DNA from 3 places in the Streptomyces sp. NPDC048441 genome. Region 1 is predicted to be linked to each of the others. Evidence: riboswitches for the same ligand, from Rfam matches in the RefSeq annotation. Region 1 holds a riboswitch; each other region holds the start of a gene.
The links. Region 1 has a riboswitch for cobalamin ahead of ACGFSB_RS29935 (ribonucleoside-diphosphate reductase subunit alpha). Riboswitches for the same ligand answer to the same signal wherever they lie in the genome.
Positions count from the first base shown of each region.

Region 2: another riboswitch for cobalamin. It lies ahead of metE (5-methyltetrahydropteroyltriglutamate--homocysteine S-methyltransferase); the one in region 1 lies ahead of ACGFSB_RS29935 (ribonucleoside-diphosphate reductase subunit alpha).
Region 3: another riboswitch for cobalamin. It lies ahead of ACGFSB_RS13870 (ABC transporter substrate-binding protein); the one in region 1 lies ahead of ACGFSB_RS29935 (ribonucleoside-diphosphate reductase subunit alpha).

Region 1 covers NZ_JBICXM010000014.1:122,163-128,041, forward strand. Annotated here, with positions in the region: gene mctP (monocarboxylate uptake permease MctP) at 1-1,123, shown strand, start outside; gene ACGFSB_RS29930 (hypothetical protein) at 1,218-1,955, opposite strand; cobalamin riboswitch at 2,054-2,191, shown strand; gene ACGFSB_RS29935 (ribonucleoside-diphosphate reductase subunit alpha) at 2,327-4,729, shown strand; gene ACGFSB_RS29940 (ribonucleotide-diphosphate reductase subunit beta) at 4,729-5,751, shown strand.
Region 2 covers NZ_JBICXM010000008.1:19,156-25,034, forward strand. Annotated here, with positions in the region: gene ACGFSB_RS20880 (ABC transporter substrate-binding protein) at 1-775, shown strand, start outside; gene ACGFSB_RS20885 (carbohydrate ABC transporter permease) at 889-1,734, shown strand; gene ACGFSB_RS20890 (carbohydrate ABC transporter permease) at 1,741-2,574, shown strand; gene ACGFSB_RS20895 (hypothetical protein) at 2,618-2,986, opposite strand; cobalamin riboswitch at 3,069-3,287, shown strand; gene metE (5-methyltetrahydropteroyltriglutamate--homocysteine S-methyltransferase) at 3,448-5,760, shown strand.
Region 3 covers NZ_JBICXM010000005.1:38,256-44,134, reverse strand. Annotated here, with positions in the region: gene ACGFSB_RS13875 (FecCD family ABC transporter permease) at 1-705, opposite strand, end outside; gene ACGFSB_RS13870 (ABC transporter substrate-binding protein) at 702-1,715, opposite strand; cobalamin riboswitch at 1,868-2,054, opposite strand; gene ACGFSB_RS13865 (VOC family protein) at 2,062-2,547, opposite strand; gene ACGFSB_RS13860 (helix-turn-helix domain-containing protein) at 2,553-3,440, opposite strand; gene ACGFSB_RS13855 (haloacid dehalogenase-like hydrolase) at 3,624-4,772, shown strand; gene ACGFSB_RS13850 (asparaginase) at 4,769-5,749, opposite strand; gene ACGFSB_RS13845 (DUF2252 domain-containing protein) at 5,804-5,879, opposite strand, start outside.

The sequences.
Region 1 (5,879 bases):
GGACCTGCCGCTCCTGATCGCGTTCGCGGTGCTCGCCGCGTACACGTACTCGTCGGGTCTGCGCGCCCCCGCGCTGATCGCGTTCGTGAAGGACGGCCTGATCTACCTCGTCATCGCCGTCGCGATCATCTACATCCCGATCAAGCTGGGCGGGTTCGACGAGATCTTCCAGGCGGCGAGCGACAAGTTCTCCGCGACGAACGAGGCGGCGGGCAAGCCGGTCGCGGGCCTCGCACCGGGTGCCACCGGGCAGTGGACGTACGCCACGCTCGCGCTCGGCTCCGCGCTCGCGCTCTTCATGTATCCGCACTCGATCACGGCGACGCTCTCCTCCAAGAGCCGCAACGTGATCCGCCGCAACACCACGATCCTGCCGCTCTACTCCCTGATGCTGGGCCTGCTCGCGCTGCTCGGCTTCATGGCGATCGCGGCCGGGGTGAAGGTCGAGAACGGGCAGCTCGCGATCCCGCAGCTGTTCGAGACGATGTTCCCGGACTGGTTCACGGGCGTCGCGTTCGCGGCGATCGGCATCGGCGCGCTCGTGCCGGCCGCCATCATGTCGATCGCGGCAGCGAATCTCTTCACCAGGAACATCTACAAGGACTTCCTCAAGCCGGAGGCGACGCCCGCGCAGGAGATGAAGGTCTCCAAGCTGGTCTCGCTCCTTGTGAAGGTCGGCGCGCTCGTCTTCGTCCTCACCATGGACAAGACGGTCGCGATCAACTTCCAGCTCCTGGGCGGCATCTGGATCCTCCAGACCATGCCCGCGCTGGTCGGCGGCCTGTTCACGCGGTGGTTCCACCGCTGGGCGCTGCTCGCGGGCTGGGCGGTCGGCATGATCTACGGGACGGTCGCCGCGTACGGTGTCGCGTCGCCGACGCAGAAGCACTTCGGCGGCTCGTCCGACGAGATCCCCGGCATCGGCGAGATCGGCTACATCGGCCTCACGGCGTTCGTCCTGAACGTGGTGGTCACCGTGGTCCTCACCTTCGTCCTGCGCGCCATGAAGGCCCCTGACGGCATCGACGAGACCTCTCCGAGCGACTACACGGCGGACGCGGGCGACCCGGGCGTCGTGGAGGAGCTGCCGGCGGCCACGGCGGGGGCGCCGGGCGGGCACTGAGTCTGTTCTCGTACGTACGTGAATGACGCGGGCCGCCGGAGTGATCCGGCGGCCCGTTGTCGTGCGCCGCCTCAAGAAGTCTTACGAGGCCGTGTCACGAAGCCTTGTAGAGCTCCGTCCGGACCCGCGCCGCGGCCTTGGCCGCCGAGGAGATCGTCAGGTCCTTGTGCGGGCCCGCGTCCACCAGCACGAGCACGCCGCCGACCCGCACCTCGGCCTTGTAGTACCGGGTCGCCGCGTCGTAGTCGTCGCCGCCCTCGTACCGCTTGCTCTCCAGGATCGCCTCGTCGCCGATGTCCGGCAGATCCTCGACCGCGTGATGCTCCACCACCGGGGCCGCGTCGGTGTCGACGGTGACGCTGGGGCACGCCTTGTGGAGCTGCCGGCGCAGTTCGACGTGGCGCTCGGCCCGCGCGTCCGGCATCGAGACCAGGGTCTGGGAGAGGACGGGGTCCTCGTCGTCGGCGTTCGCCCCGGGGAAGGGGCTGATCATGTGTCCCGCGGTCGTCCCCCGCATCTCGAACAGCTCCGTGCTCGCCTTCTTGCCCGGAGCGCAAGCGCCCCAGTCACCGCCCCCGTAGAGCCGGCCGTCGACCCCCGATGTGGCATTGAGCGCCTTGGCCTTCGGGCCCACGGCCTTCGCCGGAAGCAGCGCCGCCGTCAGCTCGGCAGCGGTGAAGACCGTGCCGGGATCGGCGTCACCGTCGACACCGGGCGCCGCGGTCGGCTTCGGGGTCCGGGTGGGCTTCGCCTCAGCCTCACTCCCGCCCTCCCCGCACCCGGTGAGCAGCATCAGCAATACCGCGGCACAGCCCGCGACACGTCCTCGCACGGCGACTCCCCCTGTTCGGCCATCAGTTCGGCCATCAGTTCGGCCGCCACCCTAGGGGATGCGCGCGCGACACAAGATATGGGGCTGCCGCCCGGAGCCAGCACAAGATGTATGCTCGTGCTCGCTGTCGCCGCAGGGGAATCCGGTGCAAGTCCGGAACTGTCCCGCAACGGTGTATGAGTACGCATTTGTCGTTCTCGCGAGTCCGAAGACCTGTCGGCAGCGCGCCCGTTCCGACCGGTCCGGGTACCAACGACGTCCGGGCCTCGCGGAATGGGCTGGTGGACGCGGAGCGCAGCCCTGCCCTGGGCGCCCCCGTGTGTCACTCGCCCCCTCCCCAAGGCTCAGAGCCGAGCGAGGGAGTGCTCCACGTGACCATCGCGCCAGCCGAACCTGCGTCAGCGCAGACCACCGACGGTCAGCAGACCGCCGACGGCCCAGGAACCGCGCTGCTGCGTACCCTGACCGACCTCACCGCCGACCTCCCCGACGCCGACCCCGGCAGAGTCGCCGCCGCCGCGCTGCGGGGCCGCTCGGCCAGGGCGGATCTGGCGGAGCTGCGGGAGCTCGCGACCGAGGCGGCCGCGGGGCTCATCTCCGAGGACCCCACCTACTCGCAGCTCGCGGCCAGGCTCCTCAGCCTCAGCATCCGTGACGAGGCCGCGTCGCAGGGCGTGCGCTCCTTCTCCGAGTCGGTCGCCGTGGGGCACCGCGAGGGCCTGATCGCGGACCGCACCGCCGCGTTCGTCGTCGACCACGCGGAGCACCTCGACGGTCTCGTGGACGCCGCCCTCCAGGACGGCGCGGACTTCCGCTTCGGCTACTTCGGCCTGCGCACCCTGCACAGCCGCTATCTGCTTCGCCACCCGATCACCCGGCACGTCATCGAGACCCCGCAGCACTTCATGCTGCGCGTCGCGAGCGGTCTCGCCGAAGACGGCAGCACGCGTGCGCTGGACGAAGTCGCCTCCCTGTACCGCCTGATGAGCCGCCTGGACTACCTGCCGTCCTCGCCGACGCTCTTCAACTCCGGCACCCGTCACCCGCAGATGTCCTCCTGCTATCTGCTCGACTCGCCGCTGGACGAGCTGGACTCCATCTACGACCGCTACCACCAGGTCGCGCGCCTCTCCAAGCACGCGGGCGGCATCGGCCTCTCGTTCTCCCGCATCCGCGCCCGCGGTTCGCTGATCCGCGGCACGAACGGCCACTCCAACGGCATCGTGCCGTTCCTCAAGACCCTGGACGCCTCCGTCGCCGCCGTGAACCAGGGCGGCCGCCGCAAGGGCGCCGCCGCGGTCTACCTGGAGACCTGGCACTCCGATATCGAGGAGTTCCTGGAGCTGCGCGACAACACGGGTGAGGACCAGCGGCGCACGCACAACCTCAACCTCGCGCACTGGATCCCGGACGAGTTCATGCGCCGGGTCGCCGCCGGTCAGGACTGGTCGCTGTTCTCCCCGGCCGACGTGCCCGAGCTCGTCGACCTGTGGGGCGACGAGTTCGACGCCGCGTACCGCACGGCGGAGGACGCCGGGCTCGCCCGCAAGACCATCCCGGCCCGCGATCTGTACGGCCGCATGATGCGCACCCTCGCGCAGACCGGCAACGGCTGGATGACCTTCAAGGACGCCGCCAACCGCACCGCCAACCAGACGGCGGAGCCCGGCCACACCGTCCACTCCTCCAACCTCTGCACGGAGATCCTGGAGGTCACGGACGACGGCGAGACGGCCGTCTGCAACCTGGGTTCGGTGAACCTCGGCGCCTTCGTGGACAAGGCAGCCGGTGACATCGACTGGGAGCGGCTCGACGAGACCGTCCGCACCGCCGTCACCTTCCTCGACCGCGTCGTCGACATCAACTTCTACCCGACCGAGCAGGCCGGGCGCTCGAACGCCAAGTGGCGGCCCGTGGGCCTGGGCGCCATGGGTCTCCAGGACGTCTTCTTCCAGCTGAAGCTGCCGTTCGACTCGCCCGAGGCGCGTGCGCTCTCCACTCGCATCGCCGAGCGGATCATGCTCGCCGCGTACGAGGCGTCCGCCGACCTCGCCGAGCGCAATGGCCCGCTCCCCGCCTGGGAGAAGACCCGCACCGCGCGCGGCGTACTGCACCCCGACCACTACGGTGTCGAGCCGACGTGGCCGGAGCGCTGGGCGGCGCTGCGGGAGCGCATCGCCACGACCGGTATGCGTAACTCGCTGCTTCTCGCCATCGCGCCGACCGCCACGATCGCCTCCATCGCGGGCGTCTACGAGTGCATCGAGCCGCAGGTCTCCAACCTCTTCAAGCGCGAGACGCTGAGCGGTGAATTCCTCCAGGTCAACGCCTACTTGGTGGAGGAGCTCAAACGGCTCGGCGTCTGGGACGCGCAGACCCGCGAGGCGCTGCGCGAGGCCAGCGGATCGGTGCAGGGCTTCAGCTGGATCCCGGCGGATGTGCGCGAGCTCTACCGCACCGCGTGGGAGATCCCGCAGCGCGGCCTGATCGACATGGCCGCCGCGCGCACGCCGTACCTGGACCAGGCGCAGTCCCTGAACCTGTTCCTGGAGACGCCGACCATCGGCAAGCTCTCCTCGATGTACGCGTACGCCTGGCAGCAGGGCCTGAAGACCACGTACTACCTGCGTTCGCGCCCGGCGACCCGCATCGCCCGCGCGGCGGCGGGCCGGACCGAAGCCGCCGAGCCCGCCCCCGTACCCGCTCAGGCGACGGCCGAAGAGGCCCTTGCCTGCTCCCTGGAAAACCCCGAGTCCTGCGAGGCCTGCCAGTAATGTCCAGCACCACCAACGCCGAAAAGAACCTCCTCGACCCGGGCTTCGAGCTGACCCTGCGTCCCATGCGCTACCCCGACTTCTACGAGCGCTACCGGGACGCGATCAAGAACACCTGGACCGTCGAGGAGGTCGACCTCCACTCGGACGTCGCCGACCTCGCCAAGCTCTCACCCGGCGAGCAGCACATGATCGGCCGCCTGGTCGCGTTCTTCGCGACCGGCGACTCGATCGTCTCCAACAACCTCGTGCTCACGCTCTACAAGCACATCAACTCCCCCGAGGCACGGCTCTACTTGAGCCGCCAGCTCTTCGAGGAGGCCGTGCACGTCCAGTTCTACTTGACGCTGCTCGACACCTATCTGCCCGACCCGGAGGACCGCGCGGCGGCCTTCGACGCGGTCGAGGAGATCCCCTCCATCCGTGAGAAGGCCGCGTTCTGCTTCCGGTGGATGGACTCCGTCGAGAAGATGGACCAGCTGGAGAGCAAGGCCGACCGGCGCCGCTTCCTGCTGAACCTGATCTGCTTCGCCGCGTGCATCGAAGGGCTCTTCTTCTACGGGGCGTTCGCGTACGTCTACTGGTTCCGCTCGCGCGGTCTGCTGCACGGCCTCGCCACCGGCACCAACTGGGTGTTCCGCGACGAGACGATGCACATGAGCTTCGCCTTCGAAGTCGTCGACACCGTCCGCAAGGAGGAGCCGGAGCTCTTCGACGACGCGCTCCAGACGCAGGTCACCGACATGCTCAAGGAGGCCGTCGAGGCCGAGCTGCAGTTCGCGCGCGACCTGTGCGGCGAGGGCCTGCCCGGCATGAACACCGACTCGATGCGCGAGTACCTGGAGTGCGTCGCCGACCAGCGGCTCCAGCGGCTCGGCTTCGCGCCGGTCTACGGCTCGTCAAACCCGTTCTCGTTCATGGAACTTCAGGGTGTCCAGGAGCTGACCAACTTCTTCGAGCGGCGCCCTTCGGCCTACCAGGTCGCGGTCGAGGGTTCGGTCTCCTTCGACGACGAGTTCTAGTCCGGCCGGCACGTCTGGTACGTCCGAGCTGCGCGGGGCGGATTCCGCCTCGCGCAGCTCTCGGTCGATCCGGCGGTCGTGGACGTACCCGACGAGCGAGGGTGCGGCGAGGAGAAGGAAGACGATCA
Region 2 (5,879 bases), on a different contig from region 1:
TCCGCCGACCACTCTCGACGCGCTCGTCGACGCGGCGAAGAAGCTCACCACGAAGAAGGTGAAGGGGCTCTTCCTCGGCAATGACGGGGGTGCGGGTGTTCTTGGTGGAACACCCTTGTACGCGAGTGGACTTCAGCTGATCACGGATGACGGCAAGGTCGGCTTCGACGACCCCGCCGCGGCCCGCACTCTCGGCAAGATCCATCAGCTGTACGCCGACAAGTCACTGCTGCTCGGCGCCCCCACGGACTGGTCGGACCCGTCCGCGTTCCTCCAGGGTCTTACCGCCATGCAGTGGTCAGGGCTGTGGGCGCTGCCCCAGGTACAGAAGGAACTCGGCGACGACTTCGGGGTGTTGCCGTTCCCTAAGAGCGGGGCGTCCGGTCGGCCCGCCGTGCCCGTGGGTGCGTACGGGGCCGTCGTCAGCGCGCGCGGCAAGCACAAGGAAGCCGCGAAGGAATTCGTGAAGTGGCTGTGGGTGGACCGGACCGACCACCAGGAGGACTTCGCCCTCTCGTACGGCTTCCATATCCCGGCGCGCCTCTCGCTGGCCAAGAAGGCGGACCGGCTGCGGAAGAGCCCGGCAGCCGACGCCGTCCGCTTCACCACCGAACACGGCTACGCCGAGCCGCTGTTGTGGACCCAGGCCAGTCAGACCGCATACCAGGACGCCCTGAGCCGGATCATCAAGAGCGGCGCCAACCCGGAGAGCGAGCTGAAGACGGTCGTACGGAAGGTGTCGGCCGAACTCGACCGAGTGAAGAAGAAGTCGTGACAACCTCCGTCGCCAGAAGGCCAGTTGCGGCACCGGCTGCGCAGAGCGCGGGACAGCGGCGCCGGACACGCAACCGCACCCTCTGGTTCTGGGTCTTCGTCGGCCCCTTCGCGATCGGCCTCGGCCTCTTCACGTACGTCCCGCTGCTGTGGAGCGTCGGCCTCAGCTTCTTCGACGCCCGCAACACCGTCACCCCCACCGACTTCGTGGGCCTGGACAACTACAGCGCGATGCTGTCGGACGGCACGTTCACGAGCAGTCTGCGGACCTTCCTGGTATTCACCGCGTTCATCGTCCCTGCCACGTTCGCGCTCTCGCTCGCCCTCGCCCTGATGGTCAACCGGGTGCGCCGCGCGCAGGCCTTCTTCCGGTCCGTCTTCTTCCTGCCCGCAGCGTGCAGCTATGTCGTCGCGGCCCTGATCTGGAAGATGTCGATCTTCAACGGTGTGCGGTTCGGCCTCGCCAACACCGTGCTCGGCTGGTTCGGGGGCGACCAGATCGCCTGGCTATCGACCACCGAACCGCCGTGGTACTGGCTGGTGATCGTGACCGTGCGGCTCTGGCTCCAGGCCGGTTTCTACATGATCCTCTTTCTGGCCGGGCTCCAGCGGATCAGCCCCGTCCTGTACGAGGCCGCCGCCGTGGACGGAGCACGGCCGGGCTGGCAGGTGCTCCGCCACATCACCCTGCCGCAGCTGCGCGCCACCTCGGTCGCGGTCGTCCTGCTCCTCGTGGTCAACGCCTTCCAGGCCTTCGACGAGTTCTACAACCTCCTTTCGGACGCCCGCGGTTACCCGCCCTACGCACGCCCGCCGCTCGTCTACCTCTACTACACGGCCCTCGGCCAGGGGCAGAACCTGGGGCTCGGCAGCGCGGGAGCGGTGATCCTCGCGTTGATCATCGCGGTGGTGACGGTGGGTCAGGCACGGTGGTTCGGACTCGGCAGGAAGGAGGACTGAGGACTGATGGACAACGCCCTGGTACGCGTGGGGCGGGCGCTGCGGATCGTCCTGCTCGTCGCGCTCGCCCTCCTCTTCCTGATCCCCTTCTATCTCCTCGTCCGCAACGGCCTTGCGAGCGAGCAGGACATCACGTCGCCCGAATGGACCCTGTTTCCCCCGCAGTTGCGCTGGTCGAACGTGACGGAACTCTTCGACGACACGTCCGTCCCCTTCGCCCGCTCCCTGCTCAATTCCGCGCTGATCGCGGTCGCGACGACGCTCGGCACGCTGCTGCTCGCCTCCCTCGCCGGGTACGGCCTCGCCCGCATCCCCTACCGGCACGCGAACAAGGTCTTCTACGCCGTCCTCGGCACCCTGATGGTCCCGGCAGCCGTCACGTTCGTACCGAGCTTCGTCCTCGTATCGTCGCTCGGCTGGATCTCCACACTCCGCGGCCTGATCGTCCCCACCCTGTTCTCCGCCTTCGCCTGTTTCATCTTCCGGCAGTACTTCCTGGGCTTCCCCCGGGAGTTGGAGGACGCAGCGCAGGTCGACGGGCTCGGCTACTGGCGTACCTACTGGCGCATCGTCGTACCGAACGCGCGACCCGTCTTCGCGGCCGTCGGGACGATCGTCTTCATCGGCGCGTGGAACTCCTTCCTGTGGCCGCTGGTGATCGGGCAGGACCGGAACGCGTGGACGGTGCAGGTCGCGCTTTCGTCCTTCACCACCTCCCAAGTCATCAGGCTGCACGAGCTGTTCATCGCGGCGGCCGTGTCGATCCTGCCGCTCCTCGTGGTGTTCCTGTGCTTCCAGCGGTGGATCGTGGCGGGGGTGGAGCGGTCCGGTATCGACTGAGGACCGGTCATGACCTCACTACCTTGGCCAGTCAGTCCGCAGATCAGAAGCCCCGGTCCGTCAGTTCCTCCGCGAACACCTGCGACAGCGGCTGCGGCCCCACATAGCGCTGGCAGTCGCACTGCCCCGCCTCGTACTTCAGCGGCTTCTTGTTCTCGTCCCATTCCGTCGGCACCTCGACGCGCTCATGGCACAGCCCCTGCTTGTCGTGCTTGGCAAGGTGGTGCGTGCACCCGCACACCGGCTCCGGCGACTGATATGCCGCTTCGACAGCCAGGCGTTCCTGCTTCGCCGCCTCCATCAGTTCCAGCTTCCGCTCATGCCGATTGCGCAGAGCGGTACGGACGTTGTCGGCCACCCACGCGAAGCCGCCCGTCCAGAAGATGATGAGAACGATCCAGAACCACTCCATGGGCCTTCCCCTTCCCCCTGTACTGCTGAGGCTCACGGTAGCCCCCGACTCCCCATCCTGGCTCGCCCCCGGTGTGTGCTCTAGTCTGATCCGTGCAGCTGGTTCGCCCTGTTCGCCAGACAGGCGCGTCGCAAGAGGGAACCCGGTGGGAATCCGGGACTGCCCCGCAGCGGTGAGCGGGAACGACCGCCGTCATACGCACTGGATCCGGCCGAGGATCCGGGAAGCGACGGCCAGTAGGAGTCTGCCTCGGCAGATGTGCCCGCGAGTCCGAAGACCTGCCCGTTGCCCGTACGTGACCCTCACGTGCGGACATCCCGGTGACCTCGTGGGCGGGTCGGCGTACAGATCAGGTGGGCAGCGCGCCGATGGCGCGGGTTCGGCCCACCCGGTTCGTCATCCCTTCGCGTCCGTGTCCCGTCTCCGGGATTCTCAGGAGTCATCTCGCGAAGGAGATTTCCGTGACAGCGAAGTCCGCAGCCGCGGCAGCACGGGCCACCGTGTACGGCTACCCCCGCCAAGGCCGGCACCGTGAACTGAAGAAGGCCGTCGAGGGCTACTGGAAGGGCCGCGTCACCGCTGACGCCCTGAAGGAGACCGCGCAGGGCCTGCGCCGTGCGAACTGGCAGCAGTTGGCCGACGCCGGCATCGACGAGGTGCCGACCGGTGATTTCTCGTACTACGACCATGTCCTGGACACCAGCGTCATGGTCGGCGCTGTCCCCGCCCGCCACCGTGACGCTCTCGCGGCCGACCCGCTCGACGGCTACTTCGCCATGGCCCGCGGCAACAAGGACGTGGCGCCCCTCGAGATGACCAAGTGGTTCGACACCAACTACCACTATCTGGTCCCCGAGCTGGGCCCTGACACCGTCTTCGCGACCGACTCCACCAAGCAGGTCGCCGAGCTGACGGAAGCCCTCGCTCTCGGCCACACCGCCCGCCCGGCCCTCGTCGGCCCGGTGACCTACCTCCTGCTCGCCAAGCCCGCCCCCGGCGTCGCCGCCGACTTCGAACCGCTCACCCTGCTCGACCGGCTCCTTCCCGTGTACGCCGAGGTCCTCGCCGATCTCCGTGCGGCGGGCGCCGAGTGGGTGCAGCTCGACGAGCCCGCCCTGGTCCAGGACCGCACACCGGCCGAGCTCAACGCCGCCTCCCGCGCCTACCGGGAACTCGGTAGGCTCACCGACCGGCCGAAGCTGCTGCTCGCCTCCTACTTCGACCGGCTCGGCGACGCACTGCCCGTGCTCGCGAAGGCCCCGGTGGACGGCCTCGCGCTCGACTTCACCGAAGCCGCCGCGGCCAACCTGGACGGCCTCGCCGCCGTCGGCGGGCTGCCCGGCAAGCGCCTTGTCGCGGGCGTCGTCAACGGCCGCAACATCTGGATCAACGACTTCGAGAAGTCGCTCTCCACCCTCGGCACCCTCCTCGGCCTCGCCGACCGGGTGGACGTGGCCGCCTCCTGCTCACTGCTGCACGTGCCGATCGACGCCGCCGCCGAGCGGGACATCGACCCGCAGATCCTGCGCTGGCTGGCCTTCGCCCGCCAGAAGACCACCGAGATCGTCACTCTCGCGCGCGGCCTCACCGAAGGAACCTCGGCGATCACCGCCGAACTCGCCGCCAACCGGGCCGATCTGGCGTCCCGTCAGCACTCCTCCATCACCCGCGACCCGGCGGTCCGGGCCCGCGTCGCCGCCGTCACCGACGCCGACGGCCGCCGCTCCGCACCGTACGAGGTGCGGGCCACCGCCCAGCGCGCCCACCTCGGCCTGCCGCTGCTCCCCACCACCACGATCGGCTCGTTCCCGCAGACCACGGAACTGCGCACCGCCCGCGCCGACCTGCGCGCCGGACGCATCGACACGGATGGCTACGAAGAGCGCATCAGGACCGAGATCCGCGAGGTCATCGCCTTCCAGGAGAAGGTGGGCATCGACGTCCTGGTGCACGGCGAGCCCGAACGCAACGACATGGTGCAGTACTTCGCCGAGCAGCTCACCGGCTACCTCGCCACGCAGCACGGCTGGGTCCAGTCGTACGGCACCCGTTATGTACGCCCGCCGGTCCTCGCCGGTGACATCTCACGCCCCGAGCCGATGACCGTCCGCTGGACCGGCTACGCGAACTCGCTCACCGACCGCCCGGTCAAGGGCATGTTGACAGGACCTGTGACGATGCTCGCCTGGTCCTTCGTACGCGACGACCAGCCGCTCGGCGACACCGCACGCCAGGTCGCCCTCGCCCTGCGCGACGAGGTCGACGACCTGGAGACGGAGGGCGCCTCGGTCATCCAGGTCGACGAGCCCGCCCTGCGCGAGACGCTCCCGCTGCGCGCCGCCGACCGCCCCGCCTACCTGGACTGGGCCACCGAGTCGTTCCGCCTCACCACCAGCGGCGTACGCCCTGACACGCAGATCCACACCCACATGTGCTACGCCGAGTTCGGTGACATCGTCCAGGCCATCGACGACCTCGACGCCGACGTCATCAGCCTGGAGGCCGCCCGCTCCCATATGCAGGTCGCCCGGGAACTGGCCTCGCACGGCTACCCGCGCGAGGCGGGCCCCGGTGTGTACGACATCCACTCCCCGCGCGTCCCGAGCGAACAGGAGGCAGCCGCCCTGCTGCGCAAGGGACTTGAGGCGATCCCCGCAGAGCGCCTGTGGGTCAACCCCGACTGCGGCCTGAAGACCCGCGGCTGGCCCGAGACCCGTGCCTCGCTGGAGAACCTCGTCGCGGCCGCGCGGACGGTACGAGCGGAACTTCCGTAGGTCTGAGGTGAGTTGCCTTGGCCGGGAGGGGGCGATTTCGCCCCCTCCCGGCTAGGGTCGGCATGAGCGATCGCTTAGCCGCTTCTGCCGCAGCACGGCCGACGGCACGGAGAGAGGCA
Region 3 (5,879 bases), on a different contig from region 1:
CGCGTCCTGGCCGAACGCGAACGCGTCCAGCGTGCGGGACTGCGTCAGGCAGACGGTCAGCGTCACAGCCAGGACCGCCCCGCACATCCAGACGTCGGTCCAGCCCACCCCGCTCAGCGAGCCGAGCAGCCAGAACAGGACCCCGCGCGTCGTCTCCGCGTCGCCCGCCGTCATGATCACGAACGAGGTGATCGCGGAGAAGAGTTGCATCGCCGCCACCCCGGAGAGCACCACCCTGTCCGCGCTCCCGCCCAGGGTGTGGCTGAGCAGCAGCACGAGTGCGAACGAGCAGACCGCCCCCGCGAAAGCGCCCGCCGAGACCGACACCGCTCCCCCGCCGACCCCCAGGACGACGACCGCGACCGCCCCCGTGGACGCGCCCGAGGAGACGCCGAGCACGAAGGGGTCCGCGAGGGGGTTGCGCAGGAGGGACTGGAGGACCGTTCCGCAGACGGCCAGGCCGGCGCCGCAGACCGCCGCGAGGAGCGTGCGCGGCATCCGCAGGTTCCAGACGATGCCGTCCCTGATGGGCGTCAGCTCCGCCTCTCCCCAGCCCAGGTGAGCCGCCACCGCCGACCATACGTCCGGTACGGAGATGTCCGCGGGGCCGATGGTGACGGCCACCGCCACGGAGAGGAGGAGGGCGCCGATGCCCGTCGTCCAGAGCAGGGCGTGGCCTATACCGCCCGGGACGGCTCTCCTCACTTGGCCAGCCCGAACTTCCGCAGTGCGTCCGCGACTTGTTCCACGCCGTCCACCGTGCGGATCGTCGGGTTCATCGCCTGGCCGCTCAGCAGCACGTACCGCTTCTTCTTCACCGCGGTCAGGTTCTTGGTGACCGGGTCGGACTCCAGGAACTCGATCTTCTTCTTCGCGCTCTCGGCCGTCTGCGACTTGCGCGTGAGGTCGCCGATGACGAGGACGTCCGGGTCACGGTCGGCCACCGTCTCCCAGTTGATCTGGGGCCACTCCTCGCGGGTGTCGTCGAAGACGTTCTTCGCGCCCAGTTCGCGGGTGATGATGCCGGGCGCTCCGCAGCAGCCCGCCATGTAGGGGGCGTCGGAGTTGGCGAACCAGTAAAGGAGCGTCGTGTCGGAGGCGTTGATGTTCTTCATGGCCTTCGCCACCCGGCCCTTGAGCTCCGCGATCAGGCGTTCGCCGCGCTTCTCCACGCCGAACACCCGTGCTAGGTCCCGCACTTCGCCGTACACCGTGTCCATGGTCAGCGTCTTGTCGCGGCTGCCGTCGCCGTCGCCGCTGTTGTCCTTGCCCGCGCAGTCGGAGGGCGAGACATAGGCGGGTACGCCGAGTTCGGCGAACTTGGCGCGGTCGGCGACGCCGCCCTTGCTGACCGTCGCGAGGAAGGACGCGGTGACGAAGTCCGGCTCCTTGGCGAGCACCTTTTCGAAGGAGGGGTAGCTGTCAGCAAGGCGGTCGACCTTGTCGTTCTCCTTCTCCAGGCCCTCCAGCACCGGGTCCGTCCAGGTGCCGGTGCCTGCCATGCGGTCCGCGAGGCCCAGGGAGAGCAGGATCTCGGTGGAGCCCTGGTCGAGGGAGACCGCCCGCCTGGGCGGCGCCTTGATCTCCGCCTTCTTGCCGCAGGAGGTGAGGGTCAGCGGGTAGCCTGCCGCCTTCTCTTCCGTGGTGGAGGTGGCCTGCGAGCCGCCGCAGGACGTCAGCGTGACGGCCAGGCCTGCGGCGACGAGGACGGGCATACGTACGCGCCAGGCTGATGCGCGACGGGCTGATACGCGCCGGACTGATGCGCGACGGACTGATACGCGACGGGCTGTGGAGGACACACGATCCCTTGAGTCTCACGGCTCATACGCGGAGCCTGGCCTGCTTCATCACCTCCGCCGCCCGGTGCGGGGGCGAAGGCGCCAGCAGGTCTTCGGACTCGGGGATCGGCCGGACGGGACGCCTTCCCAGGCGTCCATGGACGCCCAGTGGCTATGGCCCCGCCCGTCCTCCCTCACCGCTGCGCGTCAGTTCCGGATTCGCACCGGATTCCCTGGCCCTGGTGTGGGTTGACTGGCGCTCGCAAGCTATCACGCAGGGTCAGGACGGCTGCTCGGGCCTCGGTGCGCCGCGGTACGTGCCGAAGGACCATTTGTTGCCCTCGGGGTCGGCGATCGCGAACTCCCGGCTGCCGTACGGCTGGTCCTCGATCTCGCGGATGATCTCGACCCCGGCGGCGGTGAGGCGCTGGTAGAGGTCGTCCACGTGGTCGGTGACTACGTACGCGCCGAAGGTGCCCGGCTTCAGGCACCAGTCCTGGGACTTCTCGTCGTACGAGCCGAGCATCACGGCACCGCCCTCGGGCCAGTCGAGCTCGGCGTGCGCCACGCGGTCGCCGTCCTCGTAGACGGCGGTACGCAGGAAGCCGACCGTGCCGACCAGGAAGTCGATCAGGGCGGGGGCGTCATTGGCCTGGAGCGTCGGCCAGACGTCGGGCGCACGCCCGGCAGAGGCGGAGGCAGGGGCGGAGGCAGGGGCGGAGGTGGAGGCGGACTGGGGCTGCTGCTGCTTCTCGGTGGTGTCCATGGGACCTACTCTTCTCCCCCTCCGTAGCTTCCGGCTTGGATATTCCGGCACTCTTCGGCCAGCCAGCCGCTGGGACTGACGCCGGTGTACTGCTGGAAGTCCCGCACCAGGTGGGAGTGGTCGTAATAGCCGCAGTCGGCTGCCACGCGGGCCAGGTCAGGGGCGGTGCCCGCGGCCACGGGACGTACGACGGCGTTCCGTGCGCGGTGGAAACGCATCAGACGACCGGCCTGCTTGGGGCTCAGGCCCGTCTCGGCGCGGAAGAGCGTGGTGAGGCGGCGCTCGCTGAGCGCGACATGCCGGGAGAGGCCGCGCAGCGTGCCCACGCCCCGGTGCCGGGCCAGCCAGGCCCACGCCTCGGCGACCTCGGGGCGTACGGAAGCCCTGCCGCCGGAGTCGGCATCGGCGTCCGCCGCCCGCTGCCTCAAGTAGGCGGACAGGGAAGCGAAGCGCTCCTCCCAGCCGGACTGCTCGCACAGCAGCTCCCGTACGTCGGCGGCGCGTCGCCCCATCACCTCCGAACCCGGCGTCACCAGGTCGCCCGCCAGTTCCCCGGCCGGTACGCCGAGCAGGGCGCGGGCGGCGAGCGGATGCACGGCGAGCTGGATGCCCGCCTCGTGCTCGGGCCTGACGACGTACGCCGGGGACTGGTGCAGGCCACCCGTGACGATGTCCGCGCGGAACGCGTCGCTGCCGCGCGCCTGCTCGGGGGTGAGGCCGCTGATGACGGGGCCGTCCAGCGAGAAGATCAGCGTCAGATACGGGGACGGCAGTCCGCGGTGCAGTCCTGGCCGCTCGCCCGTGGTGCGGTAGCCGACCGCTGACACCACCATGCCGTCGAGCCGCGGGACGGCCCGCACGAACTCCCGGGAGGCGGTCTCGGCACTCTCCATGCAGTCAGTATGCGACGGGCGGGGCGCCGGGGCAGCGCCGACCGTCCCATGCCGCTACCCGTTCCCCCGCGTCCCACTCCCGCCACATCCGGTGATGTCGATCATGGGAATCCGCCGCCTGACCCCATACGATGACCCGCCGCCTCGGACGGGGCGCAGACCGCTCTCAGGGGGCACAAAACCATGGCAGTAACGGCAAAGGGCAAGGGCAAGCTGGCCGTCCTCGGCACGGCGGGTGCGCTCACCGCGGCCGTCCTCGCGGGGACGGCGCTCTGGCCGAGCACGGACGCGACGGCCGCCGACGACTCGGCGAAGACCGAAGCGGCGGCTGCGAAGGCCGCCACCGAGCTGCGGCACTGGCCCGAGCCGGTCGCGAAGAAGCTCGGCAAGGTCATCGCGAAGAACGGTCACAAGGGCGCGTACGCCGTCTTCGACGCGGACAACACGACGTACCGCAACGACCTGGAGGAATCCCTCCTCCCCTTCCTGGAGATGAAGGGGGTGCTGACCCGCAAGACGATGGACCCGTCGCTGAAGACCATCCCCTTCAAGGACACGGCGAAGCACAAGGAGAGCCTCTACAGCTACTACAACCGGCTCTGCGAGGTCGACGACCAGATCTGCTACCCGTGGGCCGCGCAGATCTTCTCCGGTTTCACGCTGAAGCAGCTCAAGGGCTACGTCGACGAGCTCCTCGCGTACGACAAGCCGATCCCCGCCGAGTACTACGAGGACGGGAAGCTGACCAAGACCGAGGTCGAGGCGCCCGAGTTCTCCCCCGGTATGCAGGAGCTCTACAAGACGCTGCGGGGGCACGGCATCGAGGTGTACGTCGTCAGCGCGGCCAGCGAGGACCTGGTGCGGATGGTCCTCGGCGACCCCAAGTACGGCTACGACGTGAAGCCCGAGAACGTCATCGGCGTCTCCATGCAGCTCAAGAACCGCAAGACCGGCGAGGTCACCAGCTCCCGCAAGGAGATCGCCGAGGGCCGCTTCGACGAGAAGAAGCTCGCCGGGCGTGAGCTGACGCCGAACCTGTGGGCGCCGCTGACCTGGTACGAGGGCAAGCCCGCGGCCATCAACACGTACATCGACGAGTGGAAGAAGCCGATCCTCGCCGCGGGCGACACCCCGCTCAGCGACGGCCCGATGATGTTCCACTCGGCGGATGTGGCGCACGGCGGTGTGCGGGTGTGGGTCAACCGCAAGGACTCGTACATGAAGCAGCTGGACGGCATGAAGCGCAAGAACGCCGACCGGCAGCGCGAGCTCGGCCAGAAGGTGACCGCGGACAAGCGGTGGCTGACGGTGACGCCGGACGAGATCGGCTAGCTCTCCTGTCCCTCCCGCAGGGTGAGGAAGGCGTCGGCCGTCTCCGTACGGTCGGCGCCGTCCGCCAGGAGTGCATGCAGGAGGAGCCTGGCCTTGGGGGCGTCCAGGGGGCCCGCGGAGATGAGGCCCCGCCCGAGCAGGTCGTACTCGGAGCCGGGGCCGCGGTAGGTGTGGCTGAGCAGCGGGCCCGCGCCGGTGCGGGACGCGAGCACCACCGGGATACGGGTGGTGAGGGCGGCAAGGGGTTCGACGAGCCAGGTCGGTACGTGGCCCGCACCGAAAGCCGCGACGACCAGGCCGTCGAAGCGGTCGTCCACGGCTTCGAGCAGTTCGCCGCGGTCGCCCATGGAGAGGGTGAGCAGTGCTACGCGGGCGGGGGCTCCGAGGCGGAGGGGCCGTCGGACGGTGGGGTGCGCGGGGCGGAGGTGGATGCGGGGCACGCCTTCGGTGACCGTGCCGAGGGGGCCCGCGCCGGGGGACGCGAACGTCGCGATGGACGTGGTGTGCGTCTTGCGTACATGTCGCGCGGCGTGGATCTCGTCCGCGATGACGGTGAGGACGCCGAGCCCGGAGCAGGCCGGGTCGGCGGCCACGGCGATGGCCGCCGCCAGGTTCGCGGGGCCGTCGGCGCCGGGGAGGTCCGGGCGGCGCATGGCGCCGGTGACGGCGACGGTGGTGTGGGGGTGCGGGGTGCAGGTGAGGTCGAGGAGGAAGGCGGTCTCTTCGAGGGTGTCGGTGCCTTGGACCACGACCGCGCCGTGGCCCGCCGCGGTGGCCTCGTCGATACGGGCCGCCAGGGCTGCGATGTCCTCGATGGTGAGGGACGAGCTGGGGAGCCGGCGGAAGTCGTGTACGTCCACCTTGACGTCCGGGGACACTCCGGCGAGGAGCTGCGCCCCCGTCAGCCGCGGTGAACTGCCGCCGCCCTGGGCCGAGATGGTGCCGCCTAGCGTGAATACGGTCACTGGATTCGCCACGGCTCGATCTTTCCACGGGAGTGCTCGGATATTGCGCGGGAGTGGCTTAGGGCCTTAGGCACCGGCGTCTTGTGGACCGGCGGCGCTCACCACGCCGGAGGTGATCGCCTCGGTCAGTGCCGCGTGGTCT